Regions from separate parts of the Methylobacterium sp. 13MFTsu3.1M2 genome, predicted to be linked through region 1. Evidence: riboswitches for the same ligand, from Rfam matches in the RefSeq annotation. Region 1 holds a riboswitch; each other region holds the start of a gene.
What was found. A riboswitch is a leader RNA that binds a small molecule or an ion and turns the genes downstream of it on or off. The one in region 1 is predicted to bind cobalamin.
Positions count from the first base shown of each region.

Region 2: it holds a riboswitch for cobalamin, as region 1 does, so the genes downstream of both, BM314_RS08390 (TonB-dependent siderophore receptor) here and BM314_RS18635 (TonB-dependent receptor) in region 1, are expected to answer to the same signal.
Region 3: it holds a riboswitch for cobalamin, as region 1 does, so the genes downstream of both, BM314_RS15320 (CbtB domain-containing protein) here and BM314_RS18635 (TonB-dependent receptor) in region 1, are expected to answer to the same signal.
Region 4: it holds a riboswitch for cobalamin, as region 1 does, so the genes downstream of both, BM314_RS08365 (TonB-dependent receptor plug domain-containing protein) here and BM314_RS18635 (TonB-dependent receptor) in region 1, are expected to answer to the same signal.

Region 1 covers NZ_FOMM01000018.1:54,656-58,310, reverse strand. Annotated here, with positions in the region: gene BM314_RS18635 (TonB-dependent receptor) at 1-1,867, opposite strand, end outside; cobalamin riboswitch at 2,152-2,345, opposite strand; gene BM314_RS18630 (NUDIX hydrolase) at 2,450-2,917, shown strand; gene BM314_RS18625 (RluA family pseudouridine synthase) at 3,060-3,655, shown strand, end outside.
Region 2 covers NZ_FOMM01000008.1:16,980-20,634, forward strand. Annotated here, with positions in the region: gene BM314_RS08390 (TonB-dependent siderophore receptor) at 1-1,838, opposite strand, end outside; cobalamin riboswitch at 2,020-2,213, opposite strand; gene BM314_RS08395 (IS91 family transposase) at 2,646-3,655, opposite strand, start outside.
Region 3 covers NZ_FOMM01000014.1:101,183-104,837, reverse strand. Annotated here, with positions in the region: gene cobW (cobalamin biosynthesis protein CobW) at 1-822, opposite strand, end outside; gene BM314_RS15330 (DUF1636 domain-containing protein) at 819-1,220, opposite strand; gene BM314_RS15325 (CbtA family protein) at 1,213-1,965, opposite strand; gene BM314_RS15320 (CbtB domain-containing protein) at 1,982-2,164, opposite strand; cobalamin riboswitch at 2,199-2,394, opposite strand; gene BM314_RS15315 (discoidin domain-containing protein) at 2,556-3,655, shown strand, end outside.
Region 4 covers NZ_FOMM01000008.1:8,601-12,255, reverse strand. Annotated here, with positions in the region: gene BM314_RS08370 (HoxN/HupN/NixA family nickel/cobalt transporter) at 286-1,350, shown strand; cobalamin riboswitch at 1,448-1,657, shown strand; gene BM314_RS08365 (TonB-dependent receptor plug domain-containing protein) at 1,776-3,655, shown strand, end outside.

The DNA.
Region 1 (3,655 bases):
GCTGGTTGCCGGCATACGAGACGGTGGCGCCGTTCACCGTCTGGTCGAACCGGTCGTACTGCGCGTGGAGGAGCGCGAGGTTGCCGTCGAGCCGCCAGCCCGGCGCGAAGCGCCAGCCGAGCGCCAGCTCGAAGCCCTGCGAGGACTGGCTCCCCACCTGCGTGGACAGCGTCGGCTGGCCGGGGATCGCCGAGATCAGGTTGTCCTTGACGATCCGGTAGCCCGCGACGGTCCATTCGAGGGCGCCGTCGAAGGCCAGCCCCTTGGCGCCGATCTCGACCTGATCGCCGGTCGCGAGCTTGAAGCCCGCCAGCGACTGCGACAGCGTGATCAGGCTGTTCACCGGGTCGGTGGCGAAGCTGTACTGGGCGTAGAGCGCGCTGTCCGGCGTCGGGTTGTAGACGAGGCCGAACCGGTAGCCGAGCGCCCGATAGGTCTTCTCGAACCGCGATCCCGTCTGCAGGTCCTCGCGGTTCAGCGTCGGCACGTCGAGGCGCACGCCCGTGAGGAACGACAGCTTGTCCGACAGGATCACCCGGTCCTCGGCGAAGACCGAGGCCTGGCTCGTCTGCGTCGCGTAGGCCGGGCGCGCCCGGCCGTTCTGCGGGAACAGGCCCGGATCGTAGCCGGTGAGCGGCACGCTCGTCGTCTGGTCGAAGTAGAAGTTATTGGTGTGACGGAAGTCGATGTGATTCACGTCGAAGCCGGCCACGAACTGGTTCGGCAGCCCGAACAGGCTGCCCCGGAACGTCGCGTCGAGGCGGTCTCCGACCTGCTCCTGGCTGTGGTAGATCTCCAGGTAGTCGCCCCGGTCCACGAGCCCGGTGCCGCGGTTGTAGCTGTACTGCTCGACGTCGAGCCAGTGGCGCCGGCTGGTCAGCCGGTAGGCGGTGTTGCGGATCGTGATGTCGGCCGAGGGGGACCACTCGGTCTTGAGCTGGGTCCAGTTGTCGGCCCAGGTGATCTTCGCGTCGCGGACGTTGTAGTTGTTGAACCGGATGAGATCCGGGATCCGTCCCTCGACCAGCGGGGTGCCCCAGTAGCGGGCGGGCTCCTGGTAGCCGAGATCGTGGCTCAGGGTGAAGGCGAGGTCGGCGCTCGGCCGGAACAGCAGGGCGGCGGAGACCGCGAGGTTGCGGAAATCGCCCTCCGGCCGCATCCAGCCGTCGGCGCGATTGCCGCTGACGTTGAGGCGGTACGCGAAGGTGTCGCCGTACTCCGCCTGCCCCAGCGGGCCACCGGAATCGAGGGCGAGCCGCGCGACACCGTCGGTGCCGATGACCGCGCGGGCGGCGTTGATCGGCACGAAGACCGGCTTCTTGGGCACCACGTTGATGACGCCGCCGATGGCGCCGTCGCCGTAGAGCACCGAGGACGGCCCGCGCAGCACCTCGATCCGCTCGACGTTCCACGTGTCGAACGGGAAGGTCACGGTGTTGGCGCCGACGTAGAAGCGCGTGCCGTCGTATAGCTGCTGGATCGAGTTCGGGCCGGCGAAGCCGCGGGACGTGAACGCGCCGTTGCCGTTGCCGGGCGCCGCGATGGTGGTGATGCCGGTCGCGTCCTGAGTCACGGCCTCGGCGATCGTGTCCTGGCCGCGCAGCCGCGCGGTCTCGCCCGACACGATGTCGAGGCTGGCCGGCGTCTCCAGCGGCGTCAGGCCGAGGCGGCTCGCGGTCCGGTCGGGCGTGCGCAGGTTGAGCCCGTTCGGCGGGAGGCGGCCCGGGTCGCCGCCCGCGCCCGCGACCGACAGCTCATCCAGCGTGACCGCCTCCTGTGCGGCGGCCGGACTGGCGAGGAGCGCGAGGAGAACGCCGCAGAGGGGGGCCCGCCCGCCGGGGCGGGAGCGATGGGTCGATGGAGACATGGGGAAAGTGGTCCGTGCACGGCGCGCGCCGGCCCCCGCGTCCTACAAGCATTGTAATAACATTACAATGCGCCCGCTGTCCGGTAGCCTCTGCCCGTGCGGGCGCGCGACGGCGTCCTGCCACAGGGCTCAAGGGAGTCGGGACAGCGGAAACGGGCATGGGGAACGGCGTCGCGGGCGCGCTTGCTGTGGCACGTCACCGCGAACGAGGCCTCGGCGGCCGCCTCCCCTCGGGACTGGCGGCGCCTCGACACCCGCCAGGACACCCCGCCCGGCGCGTTTCGCGTGTGACCACGGCTGACGGCAGGTCTCCTGGCTCGCGGGTCGCCGCCCTCGCACCGTCTTCCCGGGGTGACCCAGTGACGTGGTGGTGAAGGGCTCGCCGCTTACAGTTGCGGGGGCAGCCGCGGCTTCGGGGCGAACCCCTCACCGCGTTCCCTTTTGATCCCCGAGGGGAACCGTCGAACACAGCTTGGCCGTAGCGGGGGCGGGCGTCAACCGTGTGTCCGGTTGTTGCCGTGGATCGGCGCGCTGTGCGCCGGTCCGTTGCGGCCTCGCCGACGACGGGCTAGCCCCTGCGGGATGACGGTCTGGCGGCCCCCTGCGGAGATACGCGTGAAGGCACTGGGTCTGCCCCGGCGCGGCAACAGCCTGCTCGTGGCCGAGGTCCGCGCGGATGACGGGCGGCTGAAAGGCGTCCGGCCGCTCGGCGGCAGCGTCGCGTTCGGCGAGCGGGTCGAGGACGCCCTGATCCGGGAGTTCCGAGAGGAGCTCGGCGTCACCGTCTCGGTGCTCGGCGGCCCCCGCGTCATGGAGAACATCTTCACGCACGAGGGGCAGGTCGGGCACGAGGTGCTGTTCCTGTTCCCCGTCGCCCTGCCGCCGGGGCGGTTCGACGGGCAGGAGCGATTCGTGTTCCACGAGGATTCCGGCACCGCCTGCGTGGCGCGGTGGTGCGATCTGGACGGGCTCGACGTGCCGGGCGGTCCCGACCTCTTCCCCGCCGGCCTGAAGGCCCGCCTCCGCGACGCGTGGCGCGCGGAGCCCTGACGGACCGGGCCGGCCCACCGCCTTTGCCGCTCGGCGCGGGCGATGCTACAGCCGGGCAATCCCATCGGTCCGGACGTCCGCGACGCCGCGGCCCATGCGCCCGGACGCTCCGTCCGACGCGGAGACGGGTGCCGGCGGAAGCATGACGATACGACCTCCCAGAAGCGGCGGGCCGACGGGGCGCAAGCCTCAGGCCGGCAAGTCCAGCGCCAGCAAGTTCAGGGGCGGCAAGGCCCAGGCCGACGGCCGCGCCCGCACGGGCCCGCGCACCAGCGCCCGCGACGCCGCCGAGCGCGCGGCCCGCAACCGCGGCGAGGATGCCGGCACCCGCGATCCCTGGGGCGCGCAGGCCGCTGCGGCCCCGGCGCCGGCCCGGCCGCCGAAGCCGCGCCGCGACGCCGCCGCACCGCGCGACGCCGCGGCGGGCAAGCCCGGCGGCCGGCCGCCGGCCAGGCGCTCGGCGGCCCCCTCCCCGGCCCTCGCCTCTGCCCCCGCGCCCGGTCCGACCCGGCGCGAGCAGCGCGCCGCCGCCTCCGCGACCCTCGCCTCCGGCGTGCAGACCCTGACCGTCGAGCCGGACGAGGCTGGGATGCGGATCGACCGCTTCCTCACCGCCCGCTTCCCGCTCCTGCCCTTCACCCGCGTGCAGACCATCGTCCGCAAGGGCGAGTTGCGGGTCGACGGCAAGCGCGCCAAGCCGAACGACCGGCTGGAGCCGGGCATGAGCGTGCGCGTGCC
Region 2 (3,655 bases), on a different contig from region 1:
GCCCGGACGCCGCCCCCGAACCCAAAACCCTTCCAGTCGCCGGCCTGGACCTCGTAGACGCCGAGCAGGCTGCCCGAGTGGCGCGGGATGTTGAGGAGCGGCGAGCCAACCCGCAGGACCTCGTCGCGGGTCACGGCGGCGTCGATGAAGGCGTAGCCGCCGATCACCCGGAACTCGGGCGTCACCTGTCCGACGAAGCTCAGGTCGAAGCCTTGGCTGCGCACGGCCCCGGCGGCGATCTGGAAGAAGAAGTCCCGCGGGTCCGTCGTGAGGACGTTCTCCTTCTCGATGTGGAAGGCCGCGCCGGTCACGCTCAGGCCGGTGAAGAGGTCGAGCTTGACGCCCGCCTCGTAGCCGAAGCCGGTCTCCGGGGCGAAGGGACGGGTCGCGATGTCGAAGCCGGTGTTGGGGCGGAACGAGGCCGCCACGTTGCCGTAGAACGAGAGGAAGGACAGCGGCTGGTAGACGAGGCCCGCACGCGGCGAGAAGCCGGTCCGATCCTGCTCCGTGCGCTCGTTGCCGACCTTGTCGCGGAAGGTCTGGTTGTAGAAGTCGGTCCGGTTGCCGAGGAGGAGCTTCCACTCCGGGCTTAGCGCGATCTGATCCTGCGCGTAGACGGCGGTATTCCCGACGTTCTCGCTCGCGCTGTAGCGCCGCGTGAAGGGCGGCTTGGGCTGGCCGTAGACCGGGTTGAACAGGTCGATGGCGAAGGGGTCGATCCGCGGCGTCGAGCGCAGCAGGTTCTCGGTGCTGTTGTAGCGCTCGTGCTCAAGGCCAAGCAGCACGGTGTGGGCGAACGGCCCGGTGTCGAAGTGCCCGACGAGCTCGGCCTGCCCGATGGCCACGCCCCAGGTGAAGTCGTGCCGACGGAACTCGCGCAACAGGGTGCGGCCGTCGTCGAGGAGGCCGGTCGCGCCGGTCTGCAGGCCGGTCAGGCTGCCGGTATTGAAGTGTCCGGCGACCCGCAGCTGCCAATCGGCGTTGAAGGCATGATCGAGGCGGATCTGCAGGATCCCGGCCTCCGACACGGAATCGTCGCCCGGCTCGCCGAAGAAGCGGGAGCGCGGGACGAGGCCGAGGCGGTTGTTCACCGCGACGGTGCCACGGTCGAAGGTCTGGCGGTTGCGCAGGTACTGCGCCTCGACGGTGAGCTTGGTGTCCGGGCTGATCAGCCAGCTTACCACGGGCGCGGCCAGGACGCGGTCGCCGTCGACGAAATCGCGGAAGCTGTCCTGCCGAGCGAGGGCGCCGTTGAAGCGGTAGAGGACGGTGCCTTCCTCGTTCAGCGGCCCGCCGGCATCGACGGTGGTGCGCGCCGTGCCGAAGCTCCCGACGAGCGTACCCATCTCGACGAAGGGCAGCGCTACGGGCTGCTTGGTCAGGATGTTGACGGTGCCGCCCGGGTCGCTGCGTCCATAGAGTGCCCCGCTCGGACCTTTGAGCACCTCGATGGACTGCACGTTCTGTGTGTCCGGCGCGCCGTTGTAGCCGCGGGCGATGTTGAAGCCGTTGAAGAAGATGTCTTGGGTAGCGAAGCCGCGCACCGAGTAGAGCGCGAGGTTCTGGGCGCCGAAATCATTCTGCTTGTTGACGCCCGGGACGTAGTCGAGCGCTCGTTCGACCCGGGTGGCGGCGGTGTCCCGGAGGACCTCCTGGGGCACGACGTCAACCTGCTGGGGCAGCGAGAGCCGCGGCGTCACCGTCTTGGTGCCGCTGTAGAGGTCCTTGACCTGGTAGGTGGGGGCGGCGGTGTAGCTGCCCTCGACCGAGAGCGGGTCGAGTACGACCGAGGCCGGAGCCGGGTCAGCTCGTAGGCCCTGGGCGGTCGCTGGGGCCAACCCAAGGGAGACGAGCGCGAGCGATGCGACGGATGCGCGAAGCCGCCATTGCGGAGCGGGACGGGACACGGGCCTGGGACCTCGGGACGGCAGTGGCACGTCACCGCGAACGAGGCCTGGGCCACCGCCTCACGAGGCAGCGCTTCGACACCCGCCAGGACACCCCGCCCGACGCGTTTCGCGTGTGACCACGGCTGACGGCAGGTCTCCTGGCTCGCGGGTCATCGCCCTCGCACCGTCTTCCCGGGGTGACCCAGTGACATGGTGGTGAAGGGCTCGCCGCTTACAGTTGCGGGGGCAGCCACGGCATCGGGCTGTCACCCTCACCGCGTTCTCTTTTGATCCCCGAAGGGAACCGTCACGGCCCAGCTACAGCCTCACGAACCCGTGAGTCAACGACGGCGTCCAAATAGCTCTGCCGTCACGCCGGCTGTCTAGCTTGGCCATTTTAGCGAGTGTCGAACGTCCGCTATTCAAGTTTGACGCTCCAAAGCTGACTGGCCGGAAACCTGAAGAGTTTCGGTCGCCGCGAGGCGTACGAAAGTCTTGGATGAACGAACCCGCGGGATGGCGGGCGGGCCTATGGGGATTTGGGCTGGGCGTCGCCCCCAGCGGCGGAGCGACGGCGGGCAAACCTCGCCAGTGGCGTGCTTGGAAGTCCCCGGATTGGCAAGGCCTCAGCGCTTGGCGAAGCGAACCGGGGTTCGGCGATCGCGGGGGCACGGTTCATCCTGAGGTTCGGCACAGGGTGAGGCATGCCCCGAGGCGCGGTTCCTCGGGTGGTTGGCGGCGTCAGGTCATGCCGGGTCATGGCGAACCTGCCCGGTGCGACGTGGAGCGGAACGGCGGCCCACGGGGCTGATGCCAGCCCGCGAAGGACCCGACGATCGTCATGGGACCGCCGCAGCAGGGGCAAGGTGGCCGGGCCTGGCCGGGGCTGTCTTGCGGATCGGGTGCGTCGGCGCTGGGCCGCGGCGGGGCCGCGACGCCGAGGACCGCGCGGATGCGGTCCAGGCCTGCCGTCCGGTTCGAGCCCGTGAGAAAGCCGTAGTGCCGGATGCGGTGGAAGCCGCGCGGCAGGACATGGAGCAGGAAGCGTCGGATGAACTCCGCGGCCGACAGGGTCATGACCCGCGGCCGCCCGGCCTCGTCGCGCCGGTAGTCCTTGACGCGGAAGCTGACGCTCGCCCCGTCGAAGGCGAGGATGCGGCGGCTGGAGATGGCGACGCGGTGGGTGTAGCGCGCCAGATAGGCGAGCACGGCCTTCGGTCCGGCAAAGGGCGGCTTGGCGTAGACCACCCAGCGCTTCCGGCGCACCGGGGCGAGCGCGCGGGCGAAGGCCCTGGGATCCGAGAGTGGGGCCAGGGGGCCGAAGAAGGCGAGCGCCCCGGCCGCGTGGAGCGCGGCGAGCCGTTCGAGGAACAGGCGGCGGAACAGCAGGCCCAGCACCCGCACCGGCAGGAGGAAGCCGGCGCGCGCGGCGATCCAGCGGGTCCCGTCCGGGGAGAGGCCGCCGCCGGGGACGATCATGTGGACATGGGGATGGTGGGTCATGGCCGAGCCCCAGGTGTGGAGCACGGCGGTCAGCCCGACGCGGGCCCCGAGGTGCCTTGGGTCGGCGGCGATCCGCATCATGGTGGTGCTCGCCGCCCGGAACAGCAGGTCGTAGACGGCGGCCTTGTTGTGGAAGGCGATGGCGGCGATCTCGGCCGGCAGGGTGAAGACGACGTGGAAGTAGCCGACCGGCAGGAGGTCGGCCTCGCGCGCGGCGAGCCAGTCGCGGGCGGCCGCGCCCTGGCACCGGGGGCAATGCCGGT
Region 3 (3,655 bases), on a different contig from region 1:
CTCGACCCGGGCCGCGAGATCCCCCGCGGTCACCGCCGGGCGCACCGGCAGCGCGACCGTCTCGAAATCGTCGTGGTCGTGGTCCTCGCCCTCGCCGTGATGCGAGGGGCGGGCGTCGAGATCGTCCTCGGCGGCCGCGCCGAGGCCGAGCAGCACCCGCGGGTCGATGGCGCCGTTCTCGGTCTCGACCACCTTCACGGCGCGAGGGAGGTGCCCCTCCACCTCGGCACGGACCCGCGCCCGGGTCGCGGCGTCGATCAGGTCGGCCTTGTTGACGACCACGAGGTCGGCGCAGAGGAGCTGGTCCTCGAACACCTCCTCCAGGGGGTTGTCGTGGTCGACCGACTGGTCGGCGGCCCGCTGGGCCGCCAGAGCCTCCGGATCCTCCGCGAAGGCGCCCGAGGCCACCGCCGGGCCGTCGACCACCGCGACCACGCCGTCGACGGTCACCCGCGAGCGGATCGCCGGCCACTGGAACGCCTGGACCAGCGGCTTCGGCAGGGCGAGGCCCGAGGTCTCGATCAGGATGTGCTCCGGCGGCTCGGCGCGGCCGAGAAGGGTCTCCAGCGCCGGCACGAAATCGTCCGCGACCGTGCAGCAGATGCAGCCGTTCGGCAGCTCGACGATGGCGTCCTCGGTGCAGCCCTCGACGCCGCAGGCCGCCAGGAAGGACTTGTCGAAGCCGATATCACCGAACTCGTTCACCAGGATCGCGAGGCGGCGCCCCTTGGCGTTCTCGACCACGTGGCGGACGAGGGTCGTCTTGCCGGCCCCGAGGAAGCCGGTGATGATGGTGCAGGGGATCTTGTTCACGAGGGTCATTCCGCGGGCTCCAGGGTGCCGGCGGGGACCGGGCGGGGTTCTGGGAAAGGGGGAATGCGGGCGATCACGCCCTTGCGGAACGCCTCCGGACGCTCGCGCCAGGGCACGATGCCGTCCGGGGTCGCCGCGTAGGCCGCGAGCCCGCCGAGGATGATCTCGGCCGAGGCGGCGGGATCCATGTCGCCGTAGACGTAGGTCCAGCGGTCGGCCGCGGCGACCGCCACGGTGCAGGGCCGCTTGCAGACCGACAGGCACTCCACCGCCTCGACCCGCAGGTCCGGCGTGGCGCCGCTCCGCGCCCGGAGCGCCTCCAGCAGGCGGGCCCCGGCGCGGGGCCCGTCGGGGTCGTCGTCCGGCCGGCGGCAGGTGGTGCAGACGTAGAGAACGGTCTCAGGCACGGGCCGCTCCCCGATCCGCGCCGCGGGCGAAGGCCTGCCACGCCCAGCCGAGCCCCAGCCCGATCAGGATCCAGAACACGAAGCTGATGGCGAGCGACCGCGCGGCGAATTGCGCGGCGAGCGCCGCCGGAAGTTCGGACGCGGCCTCGGGCGCCTGCGGGGCGCCGACGACGTGCGGGGCGATGATCAGGACGAGCCCCCCGAGGATCGTGATCAGCGCGCGGCGAATCGTGATCAGGTAGAGCCCCATGCCGGTCGCCGCGGCGGTCATCACCCACCACGCCTGCCGCGTCGCGAGCGGGGCCGCCGCGCTGCCGGGCAGTTCCGGCGGCAGGCCGAGACCCGGCGCGAGGGCGACGCTGGCGAAGGCGGCCACCGCGAAGGCGAGGCCGACCTGCGGCGTGGGTTCGCGGCCGCAGGCGAGCATCACCGCGCCGAGCAGCAGCGCGTAGCCCACGCCACCCACGAGGGTCGCGAGCCCGGTGAAGGCCATCCGCGGCAGGCCGGGCGCGGGCTGCCATTCCGGCGCGGCGTCGGGCGCGGCATGGTCGTGCCCGGCATGGGCCAGCACGATCGGGAACGCCTTGATCGGGAGCGCCTTGGCAGCCCGGTTCGGCGCCTCCTGCTGCTCGTAGCGCTCGGCCGCGACGATCAGCGGCGAGGTCAGCGTGAGTTCGAGGCCCGTCACGATGGCAGCCGCGAAGAAGCCGGCGGCGAGGGCCGCCGACAGGAGCCGGATGATCATCCCTGGTCCGGGAACGTCAGTGGCAGGGGAAGTTCTGGGTGTGGCGGAAGTCGTGCGCCGCGTTGTGGAGCGCGATCGCCGGCGAGAAGCCCGCCATGAATAGCAGGCCGAGGCCCAGCACGGCCGCGAGCGCGACGGCGATCGGGCGCTCCGACGCGCGGGTGCCGGCGGCGATGGGGGCGAGGGTTTGCGTCGTCATCAGAAGCGTCTCCAGCCGCCCCACCGGCGGCATTGCGGGATCCTGTCGCGACGGCAGGTCTCCTGGCTCGCGGCTCGGCGCGCCCACCGCCTTCCCGGATCGCTCCGGTGGCGCTTGGCGGGCGCTCGCCGCTCACAGTTGCGGGGGCAGCCGCGGAATCGGGGCTTCAAACCCCTCACCGCATTCCCTTTTCACCCCGTCTCCGGGGCACCGTCGCCCGGCCGTTGTAGACGCATGACCGCCAGGACACAACGGAGCGGCGCCGGATCGCGGCCGTTTCCCGCGCCCGCCCCGCGATCGGGGTGGGCTTGACGGCCGCGCCCCGGAGCGGGCACCGCCGCACCCGATACCCGCCCGGCCCCGGCGCGGGCGCTGAACTCCCGGAGACCCGATGGCCCCGACAGACGATCCGACCCCGGTTCTCGTCGATCTCGCGGCCGGCCGTAAGCCGCGGATCGTCTCCGATGCGGGCACGGGAACGACGTGGCTCGAGGTCGACCTCGGCGGCCGCTTCCCGATCCATTCCGTCGCCCTGCGGCCGGGGGAGGGGGCGGTTCCCGCCGAGCCTGGCGACGTCGCGGTGGCGGTCTCGCAGGACGGCGTGACGTGGGCCGAGCCGGACCTCGCTGGCTGGACCGCGACCCCGGACGCCCTCGTCGCCGCGATCGTCCCCGACGAGCGGGCCTGGGCGCGCGCGGTCCGGATCGCCGCGCCCGAACCGGCCCGGATCGCCGGCATCGGCATCCGCGCCGACGAGGCCGCGATCGACCTGATCGCGCTGCGGGCGATGCTCGGCCTCGACGTGACGCTCCTGAACGAGACGCCCGGCGCCAACGTCTACGTCACCTACGCGCTCCAGTCGGCGCCCGACCGCGCCAGCCACGCCCTGGTCGGCCTGTCGCTGTTCGAGAACGGCGCCTTCGGCAACTGCCTCGTCCAGTACATCATCGCGGTGACGATCGCGAAGGCGCTCAACCTGAAATACATCAAGGTGCCCAAGGTCGACCGCAGCAAGGTGATCTTCCTGACCGAGCGGCTGACCTGCGACGGCCTCACCTTCATCCCGCCGGACGAGCCGCTGCCGGCGGACGGCTACTTCCTGTCGGGCCTGTATTTCGACCCGACGCAGTTCGAGCGCGTGACCGCGCTGCGGGGGCCGACGGATTCGCGCGTGATCGTGCAGAGCGTGATCCGGCCGCTGTTCAACGGCCTGCCGAAGAGCTTCCCGGTGAAGCCCCACGACCAGCTCCTGATCCACATCCGGTCGGGCGACATCTTCAGCACCTGGGTCGATCCGCACTATCCGCAGCCGCCCTTCGCGTTCTACCGGATGGTCATCGACCGGCTCCTGGCCGAGGGCCGGATCCGCTCGGTCAAGCTCGTCTTCGAGAACAGACTGAACCCGGTCATCGCCGAGGTGGAGGCGTACGCCGAGCGGCGCGGATTGCCGGTGGAGATCCAGAGCGAGTCGCTGATCTCCGACGTCGCGGC
Region 4 (3,655 bases), on a different contig from region 1:
CGAGTTCATGACGCGTACGCCAGTGCAACTCGCGTTCGACTTGCTCCCGAATGTCAGGGCGAAGCGCACCGCAGGCCATTTTTCGTTGCAGGCTTTCGTTGGTGTGCCCGGCAAAAGGGCGCTCGTTCGACCATCGTTGACGGACCGCGTCCAAGGCAGAATTCGTCGGCATCATCTGGTGCGAGCAAGGGGAGCCTCGGTGGCGACCTTTTGAAGGCCCCTTCCATTGTCGGCAAGTCGCGCCTGTGGCTGAGGGACGATGATGCGGTCATCTGAAGCGAAGTGATGGTCGGTACCATTCGCAATCGAGAAGCGAGGCCTCGCTCGATTAGAAGCAGGGTCGCGCTGCTTTACCTCGTCCTGATCGCGGCCAACGTCGCCGCCTGGTCCTGGGCCTACAGCCTGTTCGCAGGCCAGCCGGCCCTGCTCTCGACCGCGTTGCTGGCCTACGTCTTCGGGCTGCGCCACGCGGTCGATCCCGACCACATCGCCGCCATCGACAACGTCACGCGCAAGCTGATGCAGGCGGGCCAGCGGCCGGTCTCGGTCGGCTTCTGGTTCGCCCTCGGCCATTCCACCGTCGTGGTGGTGGCCGCGGCTGCGGTGGCGCTGGCCGCCACCAGCCTGATCACGGCCTCGGAAGGCTACCGGGAGCTAGGCGGCCTGATCGGCACAGGCGTTTCGGCCGCCTTCCTGATCCTCATCGGCCTCGTCAATCTCGTCGTCCTCGCGGGGGTCTGGCGCGCGTTCCGGCAGGTGCGGCGCACCGGCCGCTACGTCGAGGCCGACCTCGACATGCTGCTCGCCAACCAGGGCGTGCTCGCCCGGATACTGCGGCCGCTCTTCCGCCTCGTGACGCGCTCCTGGCACATGTACCCGCTGGGCCTGCTCTTCGCGCTCGGCTTCGACACCGCCACGGAGGTGAGCCTGTTCGGACTCTCGGCCGCCCAGGCGAGCCAGGGTATGGATCTCTGGACGATCCTTGTCTTCCCGGCGCTGTTCACCGCTGGGATGACGTTGGTCGACGCGACCGACGGCGTGCTGATGCTCGGCGCCTACAGCTGGGCCTATGTCCAGCCCATGCGCAAGCTGTTCTACAACCTCACCATCACCCTCGTGTCGGTGGCTGTCGCGCTGGTGGTCGGCACGCTGGAGGCGCTGAACCTCCTGGCGGACAAGCTCAACCTCCAGGGCTGGTTCTGGCAACGGGTAGCCGCGATCAACGACCATTTCGGTGTGCTTGGCTTCGGCATCGTCGGCCTGTTCGCGGCGGCTTGGCTCCTGTCGTTCCTCGTCTACCGCCTCGGTGGGTTCGACCGTATCGACGTAAGACCTGCAGATGCTCCCTGACCACCCACGGGCACCTGTCAGGACAACGACCGACCCGTCCAGGATGCCACACATCTGAACAACGTGTTTCCGCGCGTTGACGAATAGATACATCGCATCCTAGCTTGAGCATGACGGTTCCCCTCGGGGATCAAAAGGGAACGCGGTGAGGCCACGCCCGTGAGGGCTCGGCCGATGCCGCGGCTGCCCCCGCAACTGTAAGCGGCGAGTCCTTCATCACGACGTCACTGGGCGGCCTCGCCCGGGAAGACGATGAGAGGGCGACGACCCGCGAGCCAGGAGACCTGCCGTCAGCCGTGGTCACACGCGGAGCTTGCCGGGCGGGGTGTCCTGGGAGGTGTCGCGGCGCCGTGGTTCCCTTGAGGAAGCGGCCGCCGAGGCCTCGTTCGCGGTGACGTGCCACAGCCGTCCCCCGAGGCCGTCCCGTGTCCTGTTCCGTCTCCTCCGCGCTCCGGCGCACGCTGGCGCTGTCCTGCGCCGCGTCCGCGCTGCTCGTGTCCGTTCCCGCCTTCGCGCAGCAGGTCGCTGCGCCGTTCGCCGATGCCCAGGGAGGCGCACAGGCCGCGGTCTCCCTGTCCGAGATCTCGGTCTCGGCCACCGGCGTGCCGACGCCGATTGCCAACACGGGATCGAGTGTCACCGTGCTCACCGACCGCCTGCTTCAGGAGCAGCAGCGCCGGACGGTGCCGGATGCCCTCCAGCAGGTGCCCGGCCTCAACGTCGTGCAGACCGGCGGCGCGGGCGGTCAGACCTCGGTGTTCATCCGCGGCACCAACTCGAACCACGTGAAGGTCCAGATCGACGGCATCGACGTCAACGACCCCTCTACCCCGAACCGTGCCTTCGACTTCAGCCAGTTGCAGACCTACGACCTCTCGCGGATCGAGGTGCTCCGCGGGCCCCAGAGCGGCCTCTACGGAGCCGACGCCATCGGCGGCGTGGTCTCCGTCGTGACCAAGCGCGGCGAGGGTCCGGCCCGGGCGACGGCGACCGTCGAGGGCGGCTCGTTCGGCACGTTCAACCAGTTCGGCAACATCTCGGGTTCGGAGGGGATCTTCGACTACTCGGTGTCGGTCGGCCACATCCGGCAATCCGCCGTCCAGGTCACCCCGTTCGAGCTGCTGCCCCGCGGCGTGCCGCTGCGGACCGCTTTCACCGACATCAAGACGGTCTCGACCAAGCTTGGGGCGCAACTCACCGACGAGTTCCGGCTCAACTACGTCCTTCGCTTCTCCGACAGCGCCTATCTCGACCAGGCCGACGGAGGCTTCCCGTACGTGCCGCTGCCGTACCGAAACCTCAACGACCAGCAGCAGCTGATCATGAGGGGCGAGGCCGAGTGGACGCCGGTGCCGGGCTTCCACAACGTCCTCGGGGCGAATTATTCGAAGTTTGATCGCCTGTTCGCCGGCCCGCTGGATCCCCTCGCGGCGCCGACGCCGACGACCTACCTCGGCGAGCGGACCCGGTTCGACTACCGCGGTGACTGGCAGGTCTCTCCCGGCAACCTCGTCCTTTTCGGGGCCCAGCGCGAGGACGAGCGCTTCGAGACGACCGGCATCGACCGGTCCAACGGCAACACCGCCGGCTTCGCCGAGTTTCAGACCACCCCCTTCGCGGGTGCCTCGCTTGTCGCCAACATCCGCCACGACGCGAACGATCAGTTCGGCGGCGCGAGCACCTACCGGGTGGCGCCGAGCTATATCGTGCCCGGCACCGGGACCCGCCTGAAGGGCAGCGTCGGCACCGGTTTCAAGCCGCCGACCCTAAGCCAGCTCTACCAGGACTACCCGGGCTTCCGCTTCTTCGGGAACCCGAACCTGCGGCCGGAGGAGAGCTTCGGCTTCGACGGGGGCTTCGAACAGCCGCTGTTCGACGGGTTCATGACGGTGGGGGCGACCTACTACGAGACCGACTTCAAGAACCTCATCCAGACGACGTTCCTCCCGACCTTCTCCACCAACGTGAACGTCGGCCGGGCGACCGCCTACGGCACCGAGAGCTTCGTCGCCCTGCGCTTCAACGAGTTCTGGAGCGGGCGCCTGGACTGGACCACCACGGTGACGAAGGACGAGATCGCCCACCAGGAACTGCTGCGCCGGCCACGCAATAAGGTCAGTGCGACCGCGATCTGGAACCTGATGCCGGGCCTGACCATGACCGGCACGCTCATCGTGTTGGGGTCGTTCGTGGACGGCAACCGGGACTTCTCCGTGCCGCGCCTGAGAGCTCCCGGCTTCACGCTGGTGAACCTGTCGGTCAACTACGCCTGGAGCGAGACGCTCACGGTGTTCGGGCGGATCGA